Regions from separate parts of the Pantoea alhagi genome, predicted to be linked through region 3. Evidence: predicted binding sites of a transcription regulator. Region 3 holds the regulator's gene; each other region holds the start of a gene.
The links. Region 3 encodes CRP, which controls carbon source genes, mostly activating them, when cyclic AMP is high. Its sites were predicted from a motif close to ATGTGANNNNNNTCACAT; they were not measured.
Positions count from the first base shown of each region.

Region 1: the regulator CRP is predicted to act here: its motif matches at 4,338-4,355, upstream of fadL (long-chain fatty acid transporter FadL).
Region 2: the regulator CRP is predicted to act here: its motif matches at 3,820-3,837, upstream of B1H58_RS09380 (YjcB family protein).

Region 1 covers NZ_CP019706.1:2,836,193-2,841,940, reverse strand. Annotated here, with positions in the region: gene fadJ (fatty acid oxidation complex subunit alpha FadJ) at 68-2,209, opposite strand; gene fadI (acetyl-CoA C-acyltransferase FadI) at 2,214-3,524, opposite strand; gene B1H58_RS13275 (YfcZ/YiiS family protein) at 3,727-4,023, opposite strand; gene fadL (long-chain fatty acid transporter FadL) at 4,371-5,711, shown strand.
Region 2 covers NZ_CP019706.1:1,998,564-2,004,311, reverse strand. Annotated here, with positions in the region: gene B1H58_RS09405 (NCS2 family permease) at 1-127, opposite strand, end outside; gene B1H58_RS09400 (glutathione S-transferase) at 394-1,062, opposite strand; gene soxR (redox-sensitive transcriptional activator SoxR) at 1,104-1,571, opposite strand; gene soxS (superoxide response transcriptional regulator SoxS) at 1,660-2,088, shown strand; gene dgcN (diguanylate cyclase DgcN/YfiN) at 2,122-3,402, opposite strand; gene B1H58_RS09380 (YjcB family protein) at 3,940-4,221, shown strand; gene B1H58_RS09375 (ATP-grasp fold amidoligase family protein) at 4,288-5,244, opposite strand; gene B1H58_RS09370 (oligosaccharide flippase family protein) at 5,252-5,748, opposite strand, start outside.
Region 3 covers NZ_CP019706.1:1,212,467-1,218,214, reverse strand. Annotated here, with positions in the region: gene B1H58_RS05785 (aminodeoxychorismate synthase component II) at 1-362, shown strand, start outside; gene argD (bifunctional acetylornithine/succinyldiaminopimelate transaminase) at 454-1,677, shown strand; gene B1H58_RS05775 (YccS/YhfK family putative transporter) at 1,707-3,782, opposite strand; gene crp (cAMP-activated global transcriptional regulator CRP) at 3,845-4,477, opposite strand; gene B1H58_RS05765 (phosphoribulokinase) at 4,793-5,662, opposite strand.

The DNA.
Region 1 (5,748 bases), 1.6 Mb from region 3:
AACCGATTGTTTATTAAACGAGCTATTGTCGGAATCTGCCGCCCGACGCAATGAAATTGCGCCCTGCCTAAGCCGCTGAATCATTGTGGGTATTAACTTCCGGTAATGAATTGTAAAAGTGTTCACCGCGCTCGGCGCGTTGGCGAAGCGCTTCGCAGGGAGAAAAACGATCGCCGTACTGATGCATCAGGCTGGCTAATGTATTAACCACATTGGCGATCCCCAGGCTATCCATATAGCGGTAAGGACCGCCCAGGAAAGGAGGAAAGCCGATGCCGAACACCGCGCCCAGATCGCCATCGCGCGGGCTGCGTATGATCCCCTCTTCCAGGCAGCGCGCCGCCTCATTCAACATCATCATCACGCAGCGTTGAACAATCAGCGCACCGTCCAGCCGATGCTGCGGCTGAATATGCAGCAGAGAGTAAATGGTTTTATCGGGGCGTTTTTTTCCGCCCTGATAACGATAGAAACCGCGCCCGTTCTTACGCCCTTTGCGGTTATCGTTGAGCACGGCGGCGAAGGCTTCCGGCGCGGCGAAACGCATGCCATATTCCTGTTCCAGAATCGGCAGGATTTTAGTGCCGACATCGATACCGACCTCATCCAGCAGCTGTACCGGACCCACCGGGAAGCCGAATTTAATCAGCGCGTTGTCTACCACTTCAATAGGCTCGCCTTCCAGCACACAGCGCATGGCTTCATTTATATAGGGTGCCAGAATACGGTTAACGTAAAAACCAGGGCGGTCGGCTACCACAATCGCTGTTTTTCCCTGCTGCCTTGCCAGCGCCACGGTGGTGGCAATGGTACGGGCGGAGGTGGTTTGATGCGGTATCACTTCCACCAGCGGCATTTTTTCTACCGGGCTGAAGTAGTGCAGGCCGATAACATTTTCCGGGCGCTGCGCCAGCGCGGCGATGCGGGCTATCGGCAGGGAGGAGGTGTTCGAGGCGAAAACCGTATCAGGGGCGCAATGCTGTTCTACTTCCGCCACCATCTGCTGCTTTAAGCTGAGATCTTCAAACACCGCTTCGATAATCAGATCGCGCTGACTAAAGCCGCGATAGTCGGTGCTGCCGGTAATCAGCGCCATCTGACGCTGGCGTTCGGCGGCGCTAATTTGGCGTCGCCGGACCTTTTTACTCAGCAACTCCCAGCTATATTTCATCGCATGGTTAATTCCTTCCACGCTGACATCTTTAATACGCACCGGCAGTTTCGCTTTGGTTGCGGTAACGGCGGCGATGCCGCCGCCCATCAATCCACCGCCCAGTACGCCAATACTGCGTAACGTGGCGGATTCAGCGTCATACTCTTTTTTCAGCGCGGTGTTGGCAAAAAACAGCTGGCGCAACGCGGCGGCCTGCGCGGTCATGGTGAGTTCGCCAAAGGCAAGCGCTTCTGTTTCATGACCGGCCCGCATCCCCTGCTCCAGCCCGGTTTTTACCGCCTCCAGGATACGTCGCGTAGCCGGATAGTTGCCGTGTGTTTTCGCCTCGCTCTGGCGTGCCGCCAGTTGAAACAGAATGGCGCGCCCCGCCGGTCCGTTCAGCAGACGCTCACGCAATGGCAACTGACGATGCGCGCTTTTGCCTTTCAGCACCAGCTTAACCGCCGTTTCCAGCAGAATGCTGTGCGGTACCGCCTCATCAACCAGTCCCAGCTTCAGCGCCTGCTTTGCCCGCAGGGTTTTACCGGTAAGAATCAAATTCAACGCCTGGGATGCGCCAATCAAACGCGGCAGGCGTTGTGTGCCGCCGCTGCCGGGCAGCAGGCCCAGCTGTACTTCCGGTAATCCAAGCCGGGTTTTATCATCCAGCGTACAAACGCGCCGATCGCACGCCAGCGCCAGTTCCAGCCCGCCGCCAAGGCAGGCACCGTGGATCGCGGCCACTACCGGCACCGGCAGCGCGGCAATCTCTGACATCACACGCTGCCCCTGCTCGGCCAGTTTGCGCGCCTCATCGGCACTGTGGCACCGATCGATCATGCTGATATCCGCGCCGGCAATAAAGGAATCCGGCTTGCCGGAAATGAACACCAGTCCGGCCAGCGTCGGGTTTTGCCGCGCCTGAGTTATCATCGCCCGAATTTGTTCAATAAATGCCGCCTTCAGGGTATTCATTTTTTCATCGGGGACATCAATAACGATGATGCCGACATTGTCGCTGCGCATGCTCAGATGAAATGCGGATTGCTGTTCCATGACCTTATTCAACCTCCAGTACCATTGCCGCACCCAGCCCACCCGCCGCACAGGCGGTAACCAGACCAAGACCGCCACCGCGCCGGCGCAGTTCGTTCAGCGTTTGCGTAATCATGCGCGCGCCGGTTGCGGCAAAAGGATGTCCATAGGCGATAGAGCCACCGAGAACGTTAAACTTCTCCTGGTCCACGTCCCCCAGCGCCTGGGGACGATTAAGCACCTCGCGGGCAAAACGCTCGTCGCGAAATACTTTCAGATTAGCCAGCGTTTGCGCGGCGAATGCCTCATGCATATCAATCAGCGTAAGATCGCTTAGCGTTACGCCCGCACGATCCAGTGCCAGCGGCGAGGCATATGACGGCCCCAGCAGCATATCCTGCCAGACATCGGTAGCGGTAAAGGCGTAGCTACGCAGGTAGCCCAGCGGCGTAATCCCCAGTTCGCGCGCGCGCGATTCGGTCATCAGGATAACCGCAGCGGCGCCGTCGGTAAGCGGTGTGCTGTTGGCCGCCGTCACGCTGCCATGTTGACGGTCAAAGGCGGGACGCAGCCGAGCATAATCCTCAACGGCGCTGTTTTCACGTACATTATTATCCTGCTGAAGCGCTGCGCGCCATGGCGGCACCCAGGTTGTCATCACTTCATCCGTTAACTTACCTTCCCGCCAGGCCTGCGCTGCGCGCTGATGGGAACGGTGCGCCAGCGCATCCTGCTGCTCGCGGCTGATACCATGCGTTTTCGCCATCTGTTCAGCGGTATCGCCCATGCGTAGTCCGGTAGAATACTCCGCTACCGCAGGCGGCACCGGCAAGAGGTCTCGCGGACGCAGCTGGCTAAACAGCCTGAGTTTTTTACTCAGGGTACGGGCTTTAGTGAGGTCGACCAGCGTTCTGCCCAGTTTTTTACTGACGCCAATCGGTAAAACAGATGAGGAATCGGCTCCGCCGGCGATACCGGCGCTGACGCTACCGGCCAGCAGGCTTTCCGCCAGATTAGCCACCGCCTGAAAACTAGTGGCGCAGGCGCGGCTGACGCTGTAGGCATCGGTTTGAACGTTGAGACCGCTGCTTAATACAATTTCGCGCGCAATATTGGGCGCTTCAGGCATCTGAATGACCTGTCCGAAAACCAGCTGTTCAATGATCTCCGCCGGGATTTCGCTCCGGGCCATCAGTTCGCTGACCACCATCCTTCCCAGCTCGACCGCCGGAATGCCGTGCAGCGCTGTCGCCTGACGGGCAAAGGGGGTACGAAGTCCGTGGGTAATGGCGATGCGATCGCCCTGACGCGTCAGCAAAGGAAGCGCTCTGCTCATTATTCTCACCTGTTAACCGCGACCGCAGCATCATTGCCAAAGAGGTCAGACCTGCACAGTGTAAACAGTTTGTTTAAGCGTGCCAGCGGCGCGGCGAGAAAATGAGAGCAGCAACACAGTTGCCGAAAAGATGAAACCGGCACGAGCTCCGGCATTGCAGGCAAGGAAAATCGGCGCCGTTTCCTGCGCCGACAGGCAGGACTTAGCGCAGGCCGAGCTGGAAGATGAGGGTTTCCGCCTGGCAGCTAAAGGTAAAATCCACATCCAGACGCACGCCGTCAGGCTGCTCAGTGAAGATCGGGGTGATAATACAAGGTTCAGATTCAACGCCGCGCGCTTTTTCCGTGAGTGAGGCCAGCATCGCTTCTGCCTGCTGACGGTTCTCAAACAGGCGTGACCATGAGGCGGTACAATCGCTGTTATCCATTACGGTGCCGACATCAACGCAGCAGCAGGCTGCTGTTTCGTTAGCGCTACATTTATTTAAAGCATCACTCATCGCTCTCTCCTGGCATGCTTTTTATACAGTCAATTTTAACTGCCGGTTATTTTACCCCCGCCTTTTTATCTGCACTAACTTGTGTGAACGCAATCACGAATAATATTGATCTGACGCAGGATTAAGCGCGCTTCGATTCAGGAAAGCGCCTTTTTTTGTTAAGGAGATCTTATTTTATCGATCACATTTGAAATATTTAAAGAACAAGATTGCAACATAGACACAGGTCAGACCTATACTGTGCGCACTGGTCTGATTTGTCCGTTGTATTTCAGCCCCTAAAATCCCCGGCTCCTTGTTACTTGATGTAACAGATTTTATAAAAATCACATAATGAGGTTGTGGTCATGAACCATAAAAACCTGTGTGCAAAGTCAGCTTTAGCAGTAGCAGTCGCAATCGCTTCCTCAAATCTTTATGCAGCGGGCTTTCAACTCAATGAATTTTCCTCAATCGGTTTGGGTCGATCTTATTCAGGCGAAGGGGCAATGGGCGACACGGCAGCCTCTGCCAGCCGTAACCCAGCGACGATGACATTAATGGATCGCCCAATGTTTTCTGTTGGCGCGGTATTTATCGATCCCGATGTCAATATTGATGGCGATAGCGGCGCGGGTAATAGCCTGCGTGCGAATAATATTGCCCCAACGCAATGGGTACCGAATATTCATTATGTGCAACCCATTAATGACCAGTGGTGGGTGGGCGCTTCCGCAACCACAAATTACGGTCTGGCTACCGAGTTTAATAATGATTATGCGGGCGGCGCATTCGGCGGTAAAACCGATTTGCTGACCACTAACCTTAATCTCAGCACCGCATGGCGCATGGATGAGCACTTCAGCTTCGGCGTGGGATTCAATGCGGTTTATGCGCGGGCGAAAATCGAACGCTATATGGGCGAACTTGGCGGCCTGCTGCCAGCTGTAGGTTTGCCAGCGGTCGCGGCGGATACGCAAATTGCGCACCTGAAAGGCGATGAATGGGGCTATGGCTGGAACGCCGGTATTTTATATGAAGTGGATGATGATAACCGCTTCGGCCTGACCTACCGTTCCGAAGTAAAAATCGATTTTAACGGCGATTACAAAAGCGCCATTCCTTCGCAGTTAAACCCGATTATCGGTGGAGCAGGACTGGATCTGCCTTACGGCACCAGCGGCAGTACTATTCCGGGCGCGCTGACCCTGAACCTGCCGGAAATGTGGGAAGTCTCAGGCTATCATAAAGTTGCTCCGCAGTGGGCGGTGCACTATAGCCTGGCCTACACCAGCTGGAGTCAGTTCCAGGAGCTGAGGGCTACCGGCAGCAACGGTCAGCAGCTTTTCTATAAAGATGAAAGCTATCGTGATGCTTACCGTATTGCGCTCGGTACCACCTGGTTCTATGACGAACACTGGACGTTCCGCACCGGTATCGCCTTTGATGACAGCCCGGTTCCGGCCGATAAGCGTTCTATCTCGATTCCGGATCAGGATCGCCTGTGGCTGAGCGCTGGCGCCTCATACGCCTTTAATGAGAACGCGTCGGTGGATGTGGGCGTTTCTTATATGCACGGACAGAAAGTCACCGTGCGTGAAGGCATCGATCCAGTGGCGACCGCACGCAACGGTACTACCACGCCTTACGAATTTAGCTCAGAAGGTAAGGCATGGCTGTACGGTGCCAGCTTTAACTATCGCTTCTGATAAGCGGGCGGATTTGATAAAGGTAAAAAGGCGGGAG
Region 2 (5,748 bases), 790 kb from region 3:
CCGAATAGACCATCGCCAGGAAGGTGGTTAAACCCGCCAGGATCTCCTGACGTACGCTGCTGCCGCGCGCAGAAATTTGGAACCAGCTATCAAGCGAGCGACGCGCGGGTTGTGTTGGAGTCGACATGAAAAACCTCATTATTTTTGGATAACAGCCTGCGCGGCGACAAAACGCACCGTTTTTTATATCCCTGGATCGATGCTGGCGTGAAATGAACAGAAGACGCCAGTAAAAAAAAAGCAAACGATTACTTCGCCGCGCGAATTAGGCCGCAATAGTGGCCTGTAAAAAGGCAAACGATTATCCTGCCTTTACGGGCATATTTTCAACTGCTGTTTATGCCTGAACCAGGATAATTCCCAGAGAAGAGGCGTTACGGCTTCTTTATCCGGCTATTCCGCCGCCAGATCGAGCTCGCCGCCCTGCTGAATGGCGCGCTGCCAGGCGGGACGACGCATAACGTTAGCCAGCCAGGCCTGCGTTGCCGGCATATTATTCAACCCGCCGCGCGCCGCCAGCCCCTGAACAGGAAAGCTCATTTGAAAATCCGCCAGCGTAAGCCGTTCGCCAGCGAACCAGCTATGGGTGGTCAGATGTCGCTCGATAAACTGACGATGCGTGGCCAGCTGCTTATCAATAAAGCCTTTGCGCACGCCGTTACCGAAGGCTGCGCCGATGGGACGCAACAGCCAGGGCACCGGCGGCTTGCCCATTCTGCTGAAGATCAGACGCATAACCACCAGCGGCATCAGCGACCCTTCCGCATAGTGCAGCCAGTAACGGCTCTGCAACGCTTGCTCTTCATTCTGCGGCGTTAACCGCTGTTGGGCATCGTAGCGGCCCGCCAGATATTCCAGAATCGCGCCCGATTCAGCCACTACGCGAACGCCGTCGCTGATAACCGGCGCTTTCCCCAACGGATGCACCTGCTTCAGCGCCTCCGGTGCCAGCATATTTGCCTGGCGCTGATAGCGCCGGATTTCATAGGGCAGCTCCAGCTCTTCCAGTAACCAGAGGATGCGCTGAGAACGGGAGTTGTTGAGATGATGGACAACGATCATGACCGATTCCTGTGGTTAAGCGCCAGCCTCCAGTATAGCGGCTACTCCTCTTCGCGCTGCGGATCAAGCAGGATCGCGCCGGTGCCCTTCTCTGCCAGCCGGTCGCCCGGATTACGCAGCGGACAGTCGCGCATCGATAAACAGCCGCAGCCGATGCAACCATCAAGATCGTCACGCAGGTGCGTGAGGGTCTCGATCCGTTTCGTTAGCTCGGCGCGCCACTGCTCTGTGAGTTCTTCCCAGGCTTTAGGAGAAATACGCTTTTCGACCGGCATATGCGCCAGGCTTTCGCTGACCGTTGCCAGAGGGATGCCGATGCGCTGGGCAATTTTAATGATTGCCACGCGACGCAGCACATCGCGGCTGTAGCGCCGCTGATTTCCACCATTGCGCGTGCTGGCAATCAGCCCTTTCGCCTCATAAAAATGCAGCGCGGAAACCGCTACCCCACTACGTTTCGCCACTTCGCCTGGCGTCAGCACCGGTTTGGGAGAACTGTTTTTTTTCATTTTGCGCTTTACCTCAAGTTAACTTGAGGAATTATACTCCCACCCCATTAACCCGCAACGCTTAAAATCTCATCAGAAGGACGTAGTCATGATGCATAACGACATTATTCATTCTCTGACTGACTGGATTGATCAGAACTTAGATAAAAACTTGTCCATCGATGAAGTCGCCGCCAAAGCAGGCTACTCAAAATGGCACCTGCAACGTATGTTCCGTACCGTAACGAAACAGACGTTGGGCAGCTATATTCGCGAGCGTCGGCTGACGCTGGCGGCGGAAGCTCTCACTCTGACGCAGCGTCCGGTATTTGATATTGCGATGCAGTATGGTTTTGACTCGCAGCAAACTTTTTCGCGCGTATTCCGTCGTCAGTTTTCGCAAACGCCCACGGCCTATCGCCACAGCATGCGTCGTCAAAGCGCGCTGCGTCAGCGTTCCGTTAATTATGCTCGTAACGATGTTAGCGGCAGTTATGCCCAGCGTACCACCGGCATCTGCTGCCCGGTCAGCGGTTAAAAGCGTAAGCCCGGCGCGTTTGCCGGGCCGCTTTCAGGCTATTTCAGCCCGTGGATGGCTTTGTAGCAGCGGCGATAAGTACCATCCGCCGCCCAGCGATTTGATGTGATACATAGCGGCATCTGCCTGAGCCAGTAATCCTTCTGTGGATCGCGCATTTTTCCCCATCGCTGCGCCAATGCTCACCGACCAGATAATTGGCTCGCCGTCCGGCAAAAGCAGCGGACTTTCCATGCTGATCATCAGATGCTCAACTACCGTGGCTATCTCCTCCGGCTCAGTGATATTACGCAGCAGAACCGCAAATTCATCGCCGCCGAGGCGCGCCACGATATCCGTTTTTCTTACCTGCGCGCGCAGCCGCTGTGCGGTGGCGGTAATAATGGCATCGCCTGCCGCATGTCCCCATGTATCATTGATCTGCTTAAAGCGATCGCCATCAATAAACAGCACTGCCAGCCTTTGTCGCTGCGCGTTATCGGCAAAAGCCTGAGTCAGGGCCCGTTCAAATGCGATACGATTCATTAAGCCGGTCAGGCTGTCATGACTGGCCTGATGCGTCAGATAGTCATGTTCACGCTTCATATGGCTTTGCCATTCGTCCAGCTCCGCCAGCAGGCAGTTAAAATCATGACTGAGCGCCTGTAGCTCAGCGATTTCAGCGGCAGGAACCCGGCGACCAAAAGCGCGACGCTGCCGTACATCCTGGGTTACCAGAGTAATACTTTGCAGCGCCTGTATAATCCCGGCATGCATCCGCCGCGACAGCAGTGAAGCCAGCGTCGCCGTGGTCAGCAGGCTGGCAGCCAGCCAGGCGAGCGTTTTATAGATATACTGGATAACCTGGCTGGCGTTACCGATAAGCCAGATCTGTCCAATCTCTTTCTCACCATGCATCACCGGTATACTCATCGGCTGCGGAAAAAACCAGCGCGCAATCAGGCGTTCCAGGCTGTTTTTGTTCTGATGCGAAGCTTCATGCCAGCTGGCTAATAACCGCCCCTGTCCGTCATACACCCGCCCGTCGGCCAGACAGCCACGCCCGCCAATTTCCGCCAGCGCTTCGCGGATAATCTCTCCGTCGCCTTTTATTACTGCCGACTGCACCGTATAGCTTAACGTTGAGGCCAATAGCTCCAGGTTATTTTCCGCATAGTTACGTAACGCAATAAGGGAAAGCGTGGATAAAGAGATACAGGAAATCGTCATGGAAACAACGATAATAATCAAATGAATACGCTGCAACGATTTGCGCAGTGTCGGACGCGCGATCGCCGGAACGGCCTCAGAAAAGTGAGGGTGAGATTTAATCACATCGTCCTCCGTAACAGAGGCAGGGAAACGATGAGCTGGGCTGCGGGCGATGCCTGAGACCGATGTCAGCAGCAGAAAGCAACCTGGTCATAAATAGGTCCTGAATAATAAGGGCAGACGCAGCACTAGCGACGTGCATAAAAAGGGCGAAGCGGAAGCATCCGCATTTTCGAAAAAGACTGACTGAATGCCATGCCCGGTACAATAAGGCGGACGGTCAGATTCATCTCAAAGCAGGTGTGCTGTCTTTAATTCGCCGATAAAACAATTATTTATATTCTTTATGCCCGTTAATAATGTGTCTGATTAGGACTCATCCTGGGTGCCGCTTATGCTGGTCTGCGATTAATTTTTAAACGGCTAACAGCCGTTTTTGCCGGTGTAAATTTTGTTCAAATTTTAAAAACTAATGATATAATGTGACTCAAGTCACACTTTATTGCTTTACATTCATGACCGATAAAGACTTCCTGACATCTTTATCGCCGTCTTTTCCTTCCAGACGTCAGGGTTGATAAGACACAGGGGTTGCATATTATGGCTACGCTTACCGCCAGCCTTGTTGTAATGCGTTGGGAATTGCTGAGCGCCGTACTGATGTTTTTCGCCAGCACTTTTAAAACAAAATGTCGTCAGACAAGCCATCCGGTAATGGCCTTTGTTTTTAGCGGCATTGGCGTGGGCCTGACCTGCTGGTTTGTTGCCGGTCTACTGGGGATGACGTTCAGTATGGAAAATTTCAATAATTTCCTGAACATCACCAAAGAGGCATTTATTAATATCATGAGCCAGACGCCACCTGCATGGCCGATGCCCTGATTAATTGCCTGATAAAAAAGCGAGCTGGCTGGCTCGCTTTTTTATTATTCACCCAGCCGAATACCGCTATACTTTTTTTAGTATCGCCGGCAGCGTTACGTCGGTCACATCCGGCGAAGCGCCAGGCGTTGGCTGCGTGATATGATCCTGCAACCACATTTCACCCATCATCCGATTCAGTCCACGGTCGAGGCCGGTAACCAATCCTGCACCTGGCGTAAAGGTTAATTCACCAAACCACACCTGCTCTTCATGGATATACCAGTCCACACGAACATAATCGAAATCTTTCGCCAGGGTTTTACTTAACGCTAATGCGTGCTCCAGCTTCGGCATCACTCCATTAAGGTCAAGTCCGGTATCGCGAATTTTGTACCAGGCTTCTTTTAGGTTGTTAACGTAAAAGTTCATCGACAACGCCGGATTGCCGCGGTTGTAGATCACCTGCAGCACATATTCAAAATTACCGTCCTTTTTATTGAACATGTGGAACTTATAATCGATCGGCGCACTTTTCCCATCGCCGATATACTGCTCAACCAGAATGCGCGGTTTAATATAACGGTAATGAATTTCACGCGCTTCTTCAGAAAAGTCTTTACGCAGCCATTCCTGGCAACGATTAATGATCAGCTGCTTTTGCAGGCTGTCAGGCTCTTCTAACAAAATTTCTACCATGTTAGAGCCGTGGTTAGGCTTAACCACCGTGTTCTTCAGGCCAGGCAAACTCAGCAGCGTCGTCGGATCGCTGGTCTCATGCACCAGTGGGATCAGATACTCTTCGCCAATCGCTTCAGCAATATAATCGCGTACCGTGAACTTATCGGAAAGCTTGCCGTAACGGGCATAGTCGCCGTTGACAAACTTACGATACAGAACCTTCTCATTAAACAGCTTGGGTTCACGGATGTTGGGTAGTCTTTTAAATTTACGAAAATAGTGAATGCGGTCCTGATATGCCCACGGCATTTTCTTAACAAAATAAAGAACGCTTCTTCTTAATTCATCTTTAAACTTAGACATTTTAACCTCATTTGTAAGTTTTGTAGTTGAGTGAGGAAACGTGGATCTTGCGAATGACGCCATGCTTAAAGAAGTAATTCATTACGGTCAGGGACAGAATTTCTGTGATTAAAACGCTCCAGGCTGCGCCAACCAAACCAAAGCAGGTTATTAATAACCATGCCAGCGGTATGCTGATTAACATCAGACAGAGAATTTTCTTCAACAGATAATTAAAACCTCCTTCTTTGACCATATAACGATATGCGACCGTCCCCATTGACGAAAAGCAAGTTGCTAATGACAACAACGTAACGATACTTCCTGATTGTGTGTAATCTTCCCCATACAGGGTAATAATGATCTTCTCACCGTAAAGGGATACGATAAGCAGCATCAATAGTGAAATAACCATGACATAGCCATTCAACCGTGCAGTCAGCTTTAAAGCTTTTTCTGACTGCTCTCTGAATATTTCAGTAAAGCTTGAGGTAATAATTGCCGCAGGAATAAATATCCATGATG
Region 3 (5,748 bases):
TTGGCGTTTGCCTGGGCCATCAGGCGCTGGCGCAGGTTTTCGGCGCACGCGTGATTCGCGCGCGTCAGGTTATGCACGGTAAAACCTCCGCGATTGCTCATCAGCAGGCTGGCGTATTTGCCGGATTGGCGCAGCCGCTGACTGTAACGCGCTATCACTCGCTGATTGTGGAAAAAGAGACGCTGCCAGCCTGCCTGGAGGTCACCGCATGGAGCCTGCGTGATGGTAAGCCGGATGAAATCATGGGGTTACGTCATAAGACGCTGGATGTTGAGGGCGTGCAGTTTCATCCGGAAAGCATCCTGAGCCAGCAGGGGCATGCGTTGCTGGCTAATTTTTTGCGTAGACAAGCCGCTGTTTAATTCCGTACGCTGCGATTCCGTTTGACTTATTATGCATATTTAATGATTATTTTTTCACAGCGTATCAGTGTAAAATTAAATGAGGTAGCGAATGGCAGCGGAAAAAATGGCGGTTACGCGGCAGACCTTTGATGAGGTTATATTGCCGGTTTATGCACCAGCACAGTTTGTGCCGGTAAAAGGCAAAGGCAGCCGGGTGTGGGATCAGCAGGGCAAAGAATATATCGATTTTACCGCCGGCATTGCCGTAACCGCGCTGGGCCACTGCCATCCGGCGCTGGTAGAGGCGCTGAAAACTCAGGGAGAAATGCTGTGGCATACCAGCAACGTTTTCACTAATGAACCCGCGCTGCGTCTTGCCAGCAAGCTGATTGACGCGACTTTTGCCGAGCGCGTTTTCTTTGCGAACTCAGGGGCTGAAGCCAACGAGGCCGCCTTCAAACTGGCGCGCTACTATGCTTCCACGCGCCATAGCCCTTATAAAAGTAAAATTATCGCATTCCATAACGCGTTTCATGGCCGCACGCTGTTTACCGTTTCCGTCGGCGGGCAGCCGAAATACTCTGATGGTTTTGGACCCAAACCGGCCGATATCGTCCACGTACCTTTTAACGATCTTGAGGCGGTGAAGGCAGTGATCGACGATCACACCTGTGCCATTGTGGTTGAGCCGATTCAGGGCGAGGGTGGCGTTATGCCCGCCACGCAGGAATTTATGCAGGGGCTGCGCCAGCTGTGCGATCAATATCAGGCGCTGCTGGTACTGGATGAGGTCCAGAGTGGGATGGGGCGCAGTGGTAAGCTGTTTGCCTATCAGCATTATGGCGTGCAGCCCGATATTCTGACCTCAGCGAAAGCGCTGGGCGGCGGCTTCCCCATTAGTGCGATGCTGACCACTAATGAGATCGCCTCGGCGATGACGCCTGGCGTACACGGTACCACCTATGGCGGTAATCCGCTGGCCTGCGCAGTAGCGGAAGCGGCGCTGGATGTGATTAATACTCCTTCGGTGCTGGATGGCATTGAGCAACGCCGTCAGCGCTTTATTGAGGCGCTGGAAGCCATCAACGCCAAACTGGATCTCTTCAGCGAGATCCGTGGCAAAGGGTTGCTGATCGGGGCGGAGCTTCAGCCGCAGCATAAGGGCAAAGCGCGCGATATTCTTAATGCCGCCGCTGCGGAAGGCCTGATGATTTTAACGGCGGGTACCGATGTTCTGCGCTTTGCGCCTTCGCTGGTGATCCCGCTGGCGGATATTGGTGATGGCATGGCGCGTCTGGCCAGGGCTGCCGAAAAAGTATTAAAACCCGCATGATTCAGGGCGCGCCCGATGTCAGGGCGCGCTTATCCTTTACGCAGGCGGCGTACCAGCCATTTACCGTGGTGCGGCCGCTGGCTCCATGCCAGAGATGAGATAGTATGCATCACTGAAAGGTGCTCAAGGATACGCTTTACATGACGCTCCATAATGGTCATCGGCCCTTCCTGGTTCTCTGCTTCTCCTTGCAGAATATTGGTATCCTGTCCCGGCCCGTCATATGCCAGCCGCTGCTGACAGCGCTGCAGTGCAATTTCACACGACTGCAGATAACTTTGCGCCAGCGCAGGCGTCAGCATGGTGTGCTCACGGGCCAGAATAGTCATTGCATTGATATGCTCAACGATAAACTGGCTGTGCGTGACCCAAAGTTTCATATCGTTCAGATAGCGGGTATTAAACGCTGGCTCCTGCATCGCCTGGCTCAGGGAGTTAAACAGCGCATTATGCGCCTGATTAACGCGTACCCGCTGCCAGGCAAGCTTCTGCGGTGATGCCTCGCTCCCCAGCAGCATCCGTAAAGCATCCTGATACGCTTCCAGTGCATCATGCGCATTCTGCCGCAGTAGCCCGCTTTGCCACTGCGGCCACAGCCAGACCATGCCGCCAAAAGCGATGCAGCATCCCATCAGCGTATCCATCAGACGCGGCAACAGGAAATGCGCGCCGTTTAACGACAGCAGCTGTAATGAATAAACGGCGGTCACGGTAAAACCGATGGTTGCCCAGCCGTAATATTTACGGATAAACAGATAGCTGACTAAGGTAATGATCAGCATGATTAACAGCACCAGCGATTCCGGTACCGCAAGACGCAGGGCTGCAGCGGCGATAATCAGCCCTGCCAGCGTGCCAAGCGCGCGGTGCTGGATACGCACACGCGTTGCGCTGTAGCCATTCTGACTGACGAACATGATGGTCATTAAGATCCACCAGGGTTTCGGTACGTTGAACGCCAGCGCCAGTACGCTGCCGAATACCAGCATCACCGCAAAGCGTGCCGCGGTACGCAGAGCGGAAGATTTAAATGACAGATAGCTGCGCAGCGCGGAAAGCAGCGGCAGCCGACGCTGGCGATCGGCCATAAGATCGCGACGATAAAGAGGGCGCTGGGTACGCAGCACGCGGGCGATGCGGCTGAAATGGTAATAACAGAAGTGGCCGACCGGATTCTCCGGATGCCGACGCGCAATTTTCTCCAGTCCCAGCAGCGGTTTTTCCATGGTGAAACGTGATGGCAGCCGGTGATAAAGCATGTCGTCCGCCAGCTCGCGCAGCCGTACGGCGATGGTTTGCGCGTTCCAGCGGATAACCGCTTCCGCATGGCTTCGCTCTACCAGCTTTTGCACCTCTTCCGGCTGATGCAGACTAACGGCAATATGCTCCTGCAGATCGAGTGCCACCTGAAAAGCACGCGTCAGGCGTCGATGGTTATGATCGCGGTTAGCGGCCAGCATATGCATTTGCTGATAACAGGTGTTAATCAGATCAACCACCTTTTGCTGGCGCGCCAGCAACGGGGGCAAGGCTTTTTCCGGATTAGTAAGCTGCGTCAGCAGGGTATATTTGGCTTCGCAGTAATCCGCCAGTTCGCGATAGAGCAGGCTGAGCGTCTCCCGCATCGGCTGCTCTTTCCACAGCCGGAACCAGAACCAGTTAAACAGCCCGTACCAGAATGTACCGCCGATATAGAGCAACGGCGGCCCCCAGATCGGCATATTGCCCACCAGGCCGAGCGTAAAAATAGCGGCAATTAAGGAAGCTGGCAGCAGACGTGCATGAAGCGGGCCGATTTCGCCGGTTACGCCCAGCACTAACGCCATGACAAACAGCGTCGCGGGCAGGGGCACCTGCTGTAGCGATAGCCACTGAAGAAGAAAACTGCTGAGTGCGAACAGCGAGCCGCCTGTGATCAGGCGTTTAAAGAAGCGGCGGTGTGGGGTATCGAGTCCGGCAATATTGCAGCAGGCGGGAACCAGCGAGAAGAGCAATCCTTTTTGCAAATCCCCCAGTAGCCAGCCAAAGGCCACCGGTAAACAGAGCACCAGCGTCTGACGCAGGGCATAGTTCACTTCGGGATGATAAATAATTCTCCGCCACATCGCTACATCACCAAAACAGACACGGCGTGATGCCAGGCACCACGCCGTGTCTTCAGAGTAGCTTAACGGGTGCCGTAAACGACAATTGTTTTACCGTGAGCGGAGATCAGGTTTTGATCTTCCAGCATTTTCAAAATACGGCCCACCGTCTCGCGTGAGCAGCCGACGATCTGGCCGATCTCCTGACGGGTAATCTTGATTTGCATCCCGTCCGGGTGCGTCATCGCATCCGGCTGTTTAGCAAGGTTGAGCAGCGTCTGTGCAATACGGCCGGTCACGTCAAGGAAAGCTAAATTGCCTACTTTCTCTGAAGTCACCTGCAGGCGACGAGCCATCTGGGAAGAGAGACGCATCAGAATGTCAGGATTAACCTGAATCAGCTGACGGAATTTTTTATACGAAATTTCAGCCACTTCACAGGCGGTTTTCGCGCGTACCCATGCACTGCGTTCCTGGCCTTCTTCAAACAGGCCAAGCTCGCCAATGAAATCACCCTGATTAAGATAGGAAAGAATCATCTCTTTGCCTTCTTCATCTTTGATCAGTACCGCAACCGCACCTTTTACGATGTAATAGAGCGTCTCGGCCTTTTCACCCTGATGAATCAATGTGCTTTTTGATGGATATTTGTGAATATGGCAATGTGACAGGAACCATTCGAGTGTAGGGTCTGTTTGCGGTTTGCCGAGAACCATTCGCTATTATCCTCTGTTGTAATCGTGCCCTAAATACAGGGGGCAGTTTTCCCTGTCAGGCGTTGAAATCTTCAAGCGTTTCCTGCTGGAAATTTATACGGGCAACTGCGAGGCCTCAAGGCGTGCCGTCGTCCCGTTTTCGTTTCATAGAACGAAAATATTACAGCTTTGTTTGTAGCACAGCTTTATCTTACTGTCTCCTGTTGTCTCGCTTCAGCTTGTGCTGAATCGGACAATTGCCGTTTAGCTGATGAACGCCCCGGCTGACAATTTGCTTACTTATCAGGGGCCGGGCAAGAGAGAGTGGCATGCCTCTTATTCGATTTTTTTGCCTTCTATCAGGCGTTTCACCAGCGGCAGCATAATCAGCTCCATCGCCAGTCCCATTTTTCCGCCCGGCACCACCAGCGTATTAATATGAGAAATAAAGGAGCCCTGCAGCATCGCAAGCAGGTAGGGGAAATCGATATCTTCCAGCCCGCGAAAATGAATCACCACAAAGCTTTCATCCAGCGAAGGAATAGCACGTGCGGCAAAAGGGTTTGAGGTATCTATGGTGGGTACGCGCTGGAAGTTAAGATGGGTACGTGAGAACTGTGGCGTAATGTAATTAATATAATCTTCCATTGAGCGCACCACGGAATCCATCACCGCTTCGCGGGAATGGCCGCGCTCGCTGGTATCGCGCACCAGCTTCTGGATCCACTCCAGATTCACGATGGGCACCACGCCAACCAGCAAATCCACTTTTTCTGCCACGTTATGCTGCTGCGTCACCACGCCGCCGTGCAGTCCTTCATAAAACAACACATCCGTTGGCTCCGGCAACGGCTGCCACGGCGTAAAGGTACCTGGCACCTGATTCCACGGCACCGCCTCATCATAGGTATGCAGGTATTTACGTGACTGGCCACGGCCATTTTCGCCATATTCAACAAAGGTTTGCTCAAGCAGGCCAAAGTCGTTGGCTTCTGGTCCGAAGTAACTGATATGACGCCCCAAATCGCGGGCTTTGCGGATCGCCATATCCATTTCCGGGCGCGTATAGCGATGGAAACTGTCACCCTCCAGTTCAGCGGCATGCAGATTAAGCTGCTGAAAAATCTTACGAAAGGCAAGGCTGGTGGTGGTGGTTCCCGCTCCGCTGGAGCCGGTCACCGCGATGATCGGATGTCTGGCTGACATAAATACTCTCTGGATTAAATCGGGCGATGAGCATTGTTATCACGTTTCGGTCAGAGGTGTCATCATCGGGCAGGCCCGCCAGACCA